One region of the Desulforamulus hydrothermalis Lam5 genome, then DNA from elsewhere that is predicted to be linked to it. Evidence: a T-box and tRNA genes for the amino acid it is inferred to sense, from the RefSeq annotation. Region 1 holds a T-box; the other holds one or more tRNA genes.
What was found. A T-box is a leader RNA that pairs with one kind of tRNA and senses whether it is charged. The one in region 1 lies ahead of metG (methionine--tRNA ligase), so its partner is inferred to be a tRNA-Met.
Positions count from the first base shown of each region.

Region 2: it encodes a tRNA-Met, which carries the amino acid that the T-box ahead of metG (methionine--tRNA ligase) is inferred to sense. The anticodon was not compared.

Region 1 is NZ_CAOS01000011.1:116,690-119,968, forward strand. It holds gene rsmI (16S rRNA (cytidine(1402)-2'-O)-methyltransferase) at 1-742, shown strand, start outside; gene DESHY_RS08755 (AbrB/MazE/SpoVT family DNA-binding domain-containing protein) at 796-1,056, opposite strand; T-box leader at 1,234-1,476, shown strand; gene metG (methionine--tRNA ligase) at 1,576-3,129, shown strand; gene DESHY_RS08765 (TatD family hydrolase) at 3,202-3,279, shown strand, end outside.
Region 2 is NZ_CAOS01000004.1:9,823-13,101, forward strand. It holds gene DESHY_RS04010 (helix-turn-helix transcriptional regulator) at 150-1,172, shown strand; tRNA gene DESHY_RS04015 (tRNA-Arg) at 1,433-1,509, opposite strand; tRNA gene DESHY_RS04020 (tRNA-Met) at 1,696-1,771, opposite strand; gene DESHY_RS04025 (hypothetical protein) at 1,843-2,193, opposite strand; gene DESHY_RS04030 (histidinol-phosphatase) at 2,355-3,167, shown strand; gene DESHY_RS04035 (FUSC family protein) at 3,254-3,279, shown strand, end outside.

The sequences.
Region 1 (3,279 bases):
TACCAGAAAATTATTAAGTCATTACGAAATCCATACCCCCCTGGTCAGTTACCACTCCCACAGCAGCCAAAGCAAAGCGGATCACCTGATACAACGGCTGTTGCAGGGAGAAAACATTGCTCTGGTGGCGGATGCCGGCACGCCGGGCATTTCAGACCCCGGCGCCGAATTGGTGTGCCAGGCTCTGCAGCATGATATTGCAGTGGTGCCGGTACCCGGGCCGGTGGCTGCTATCGCTGCCCTGACGGCAGCCGGTTTGCCTACCCATAAATTTGTGTTTGAGGGTTTTCTTTCTAACCAACCGAAAACCCGCCGAAAACAGCTGCAGGCCCTGCAGGGAGAACAGCGCACCATGGTGTTTTACGAATCTCCCCACCGGCTGGCCGACACCCTGCGGGACATGCTGGCCATCTGGGGCGACCGGCCCTGTGCAGTGGCCCGGGAACTGACCAAACTGCACGAAGAATTCAAACGTGGTACCCTTGCCCGGCTGGCAGATTACTACCGGCAAAACCCGCCCCGGGGTGAAATCACCCTGATAGTGGGGGGGCTGCCCCCGGCAGAGGCTGCCGCCCGGCAGCAGGAGACCTGGGCGGAGCTTTCTTTGGCCGAGCATGTGGCATCCCTGGTAGACCAGGGGATTGCGCAGAAGGAAGCCATTAAGCAGGTGGCCCGGCTGCGGGGCCTGGCCAAAAGAGAGGTTTACGCCGCTGTCCATGGTGATGAAGGCCGTAAAGGATGAGCAAAGTAAAAGCGAGAGACACAGCCGGTCTCTCGCTTGCTACCTTTCTAACTCTAACCAACTTCTTTAGCGATGTTTTCTGCCATAGCGGCGGCGCATTCGCGGCAAACCATTTTGCCTCTGTAATGTTGTACGTCCGAAGCGTTACCGCAGAAAACACAAGCCGGTTCATACTTGCGCAAAATAATTTTCTCATTGTCCACATAAATTTCCAGGGCGTCTTTCTCGTCTATGCCCAGTGTGCGGCGCAGCTCAATGGGAATCACTACCCGACCCAGCTCGTCCACCTTGCGAACAATACCTGTGGATTTCATTCCGCTTCCCTCCCCATATTAGGCTTCGACAATATACCAAAATTTACTACAACTAATCATACCAGTGATACCCGTTACAGTCAATATTTTACTTTTAATTTTTGTAATAAAATGGTATAAATTACACTAAAACGGGAAAACTTGACATGGCAGTTTTTGTTGGTTACAATCGAAGTGATTAAAGCGATGATGGGGATGAGTAAACCGGGGTCGCCTTACAGAGAGCGGGGAAAGGTGGAAGCCCGCAGGAAAAGCCGGTTGAACATGGCCCCGGAGTTGCCGGTTCGAAGGATGTCAGTAGGGCCGGCCGGTGAAGCACCGTTAACTGCTGTGCCGTGCTGTTTAAGCACGCTGAGACTGCCGCCGCAAGGCGGTAGTGAATCAGGGTGGTACCGCGGGTTATCTGGCCTCGCCCCTGCCAGGGGGCGGGGTTTATTTTTGGCCAGGGGGAATTTTAAACTTAATTTGCCAGGCCCATTCATTTATTAATTAAATTAATTCAGGAAGGACGGATATACTTTGACAAAAGCCGGTTTTTATATTACCACACCCATTTATTACCCCAGCGACAACCTGCATATCGGACATGCTTATACTACGGTGGCGGCGGATGCCATAGCCCGCTACAAGCGGCTTACCGGCCATGAAGTCTGGTTCCTCACCGGTTCGGACGAACACGGACAAAAAATTGAACGGGCGGCCAAGGCCAAAAACCAAACCCCCAAGGAATATGTGGATCATATTGTTGAGGGATTTAAAAGGCTGTGGCAGCGCCTGGATGTCAGTTACAATGATTTTATCCGTACCACTGATGAACGGCACCGCAAAGTAGTACAGCAGTTTTTCCGGCAGCTATATGACCAGGGCGACATTTACAAATCGGCATACGAAGGGTGGTACTGCACACCCTGTGAGACCTTTTTCACCGAATACCAGCTGGCGGAGGGCAAATGCCTTGATTGCGGGCGGGAGGTAGAAAAAGTGCGGGAGGAAAGCTATTTCTTCCGGATGTCTAAATACGCCGACCGCTGGCTCAAGTTTATAGAAGAAAACCCGGACTTTATTCAGCCGGTTTCCCGCCGCAACGAGATGGTCAGCTTTGTTAAACAGGGTTTGGAAGACCTGTGTGTATCCAGAACTACCTTTGATTGGGGCATACCGGTACCCTTTGACCATAAACACGTAGTGTATGTGTGGGTAGATGCTTTAACCAACTATATTTCGGCCCTGGGCTATGGTACGCAGGATGACAGCCTTTACCGCAAATTCTGGCCGGCGGATATTCACCTGGTAGGAAAAGATATCGTACGTTTTCATACCGTTATTTGGCCCATTATGCTGATGGCTCTGGGTTTGCCCCTGCCTAAAAAGGTAATCGGCCATGGCTGGCTGCTGCTGGACAGCGGCAAGATGTCAAAATCCAAAGGCAATGTGGTGGATCCCCATGTGCTGGTGGATAAATACGGGGTGGATGCGGTGCGCTATTTCCTGCTGCGGGAACTGCCCTTTGGCTCGGACGGCCTGTATTCCGAGGAGGCTCTGGTGAAGCGTATTAATATGGATTTGGCCAACGACTACGGCAACTTGCTGTCCCGTACGGCCACCATGGTGGAAAAATACCTGCAGGGCGTTCTGCAGCCGCCTGCTGCTCCGGCAGGGCCGGATGCCGAACTGATTGAACTGGCCACCGCAACTCCCCGACTGGTGGCAGAATACATGGATAAATTTGAGCTGGCCAACGCCCTGGCCGCCATCTGGCAAATGATCGGCCGGGCCAACAAGTATTTGGAAGAAACCGCCCCCTGGACACTGGCTAAAAACGGTGAGACCGAACGGCTGCAGACGGTATTATACAACGTGGCGGAAGTTATTCGTTTTGCCACTGTTATGGCGTCACCCTTTATGCCCCACCTGCCCGCCCGCGTGTGGAACCAACTGGGCATAGCCGATCAACCGGCGCTGCACACCTTGGAAAGCCTGCGCTGGGGCAAACTGCCCGCCGGCACCGCGGTAAAACGAGGGGAGGTTTTGTTCCCCCGCATCGACCTAAAAACGCTGGAGCAGCAGGCCTGATCAGGCGGGCCGGGACGAGGCTGCAAAATTACTTGATACGTGAGGGAAATGGGGAGAACAGGAGGGTTTATTATGTTGATTGACTCCCATGCCCACCTGGATAACGAACGTTTTAACCAGGATCGCCCGGAGGTGATGACCCGCTGCAGC
Region 2 (3,279 bases), on a different contig from region 1:
CATACAAATACCGGACCAATTGGGTTAAAGAACTGGATAAATATGTATTCTGTGGATGATTTAGGATAGTTTGAGAAGGTTTTTGTATAATCCCGCCGAATATTAAACATATGGAATATCCATTTGGAATTAGGGCGGGAGGTACCGGTATGAGTGTACGGCCAAAGAAAGATGCCACCCGGGGATTACGGCTTAATATGATGATCGATCTCATTAATAAAAAAACACCCTATGGCGGGGTAACTGTAAAAGAATTGATGGATAAGTTTGAAGTTTCCGAACGGCAAATTCACCGGGATTTAAACACCATTGTGAATGAAATGAGAGTCCCTTTAATAAAGCATGAGCGGGTTATCGAGGGCAGCAAGAGAACCTGCTACTGCCTGGAAGTTGGCTATTTACCCAGCCTGAGTCCGGAAAAGGCTACGGTGCTATTTTTAAGCCTGCTGCAGCAGAAGGGATCTGCCCTGACGGGTCATTTAAATGAATTAAAGGATGCGTTGGTATCTACCTTGTTCAAGTACCATTACGACCCCAAAGAGTTGGCAGTGGAAAAGCTGCAGAACCGTATCCACCTGGTGGAGGAAACCCTGGTGGAACCGGAACGGGTTGGTGAAATGTTCTCCAAGTTAGTCCAGGCCTTAAAGGATTGCCACAGAGTCAAGATTCGCTACTTTGTCACCCACAGCCAGAGGGAAACCGAACGAGTGGTGGAACCCTATGGCCTGATCTGCAAGCGGCAAAACTGGTACCTGGTGGGCAAATGCCTTACCCGTAACGCCATCCGGGTTTTCCGGGTTGATCAAATTAGAGATGTATTTCCCTATACCTCAGAAAAGTACCAATATCCCGCCGATTTTAATTTAAAAAAATACATGGCCCACAGCTGGGGCGTCATCAACGACGGTGAGGTCTGCCGGGTTAGGCTAAAGTTTAACCACCGGGTAGCCCACCGGGTAAAGAATTTGATTTACCATCCCTCGCAAGTGCTGGAGGAAGAACTGCCTGACGGTTCCATTATTGTTTCCTTTATGGTTTGTGGTATCAAGGAGATGAAAACCTGGATTGTCCAATGGGGGGATAATGTAGAAGTATTGGAACCGGGCTGGTTAAGAGAAGATATGTGTAAATTGGCGAAGGGGATTTGGCAGGTTTATCGGGATGCAAATTGAGATCTGTGCCTAAAAGAAGGTTTTTTATGAAAAGGTTAAAAACAGGGTTACTATCCTTGTGTTGTTCGGCTTTTCTATTTACTGCTGCAGCCTGTTCCTCTGGACCGTCTCCGATAGACGTTTCAAAAGGGTTTCTGGGGGCATTGAAAGAAGCAAATTATGAAAAAGCAGGTTTATACGGGTGGCAAATAAACAAATAAATTTGTTCCCCTGACACAGAAAAAGGCTTCTGGCAAAATTGCTAGAAGCCTTGATTTTACTGGCGTCCCAGAAGGGATTCGAACCCCTGACCTACGGATTAGAAGTCCGTTGCTCTATCCAGCTGAGCTACTGGGACATTTTTTTAATCAACACATGATATTTTAACATATGGTTTTGCGAAATACAAGCTAAAATTATTGTTTTATTTATAAACAGATTATACTTCCGGTAAAGTTTGGCAGTAAAATTTATGCCTCACGGTGGAAGGTTTTCTTTTTCAATCAAAAAGGAAAAACCCTGCCTTTTAGCAGAGTTAATTTACTGGTTGCGGGAGGAGGACTTGAACCTCCGACCTTCGGGTTATGAGCCCGACGAGCTGCCAACTGCTCTATCCCGCGCCAACCATCTTATTATAACTGGACTTTTAGGTAAAGTCAAATATTATTTGAGACATACCCTTGTTAGTTTTTCAACGGTTGGATCGTATGCGCTCACATATTTCATAAATAGCGGCCAACTCATCCTGGTCTGCTGTGGCCAACTTATTTAAGAAGTTGATTAGGCTTTCATCCATGTTCTTCTGATTTAGCTTAATTCTTTCCTGTTCGGAAAGAGGGGGGCGTTTACCCGTCTGTATTTCATGCAGCATCTCCATCATTTGTTTGGCGCTTTCTTCGCTCAATTGCATGGGAATATACATTTTCAACAATTCCTTTTCCTCCTCAGTGATAGAGGCAGGCTGAATTTGGTTTTCATTTTGCATATCCTGGCGCAACCTGTTGAGCAGATTAACCAGATCGTCTTTGGTAAGGTGGGACATTAATAAACCTCCAATCTGAAAGATAATAACACAATTTAATTTTATCAGAAAAATTTAGACAAATAAAACATTATCTTAAATATGTATACAGTTTAAATTTATTGATTTTTTTCTTAACTGCTTATATGATTGGCTTTATAGAACTGCAAGGTGGGTGAAAAATGTTAACAGACTATCATATTCATGTGGAACAAGGGCCATACACTGTAGAATGGCTATCGAAGTTTGCGCGCCGGGCCGAGGCGGCGGGGATTGAGGAGTGGGGAATTTCAGAACATGCTTACAGGTTTGTAGAGACCCGTCATATTTTCTGGAATGATTGGGTGGAAGCAAGGCAAAACCAGAGAATGGAAGAATATTTAGAGATGATTCTGAAAGCCCGGCAAGCGGGAATCAGGGTAAAGTTTGGCATTGAGATGGATTACTTTCCGGGCAAAGAAAAAGAAATAGAAGCATTTATTAAAAATTATCCTTTTGACTACGTTATAGGTTCGGTACACTGGATTGATGAATGGGGTATCGACCTGTCGGAGATGAAAGAGGAATGGAACCGGAGAAAAGTTGAGGAGGTTTGGCTGGCTTATTTTGAACGAGTTGAGAGTTTGGCACAGAGCAAGTTATTTGATATTGCCGGGCACCTTGACTTAGCTAAAATTTTTAAGTATGTACCGGAAGATGTAAACTTTCTTAAGGAGTTATACGACCGGGTTGCCAGGCTGCTGGCGGCCAACGGCACATGTATAGAGATCAGTACAGCCGGTTTAAGGAAACCGGTGGGGGAAATATATCCTCACCCGTTATTGCTGGAAGCATGCTATAAACAAGGGGTACCCATTGTCATCAGCTCAGATGCCCACTGCCCGAAGGATGTAGGGGCGAATTTTTCGCAAGCCGTTGCTTTGGCCAAACGGGTGGGCTATCGGGAGATACAGGTGTTTTCAAACCGGCAGGCAGTTGCCCGCCCATTGGGTTAAGAAGCAAAGGCGCTGAAATTACGAGCGCCTTTTTCTTTTTACATAAAAAAACAAATCTTACCTTGATTTATAGGGGGGTTGTTCACATGCCTTTATCCGGGATATTTCACTT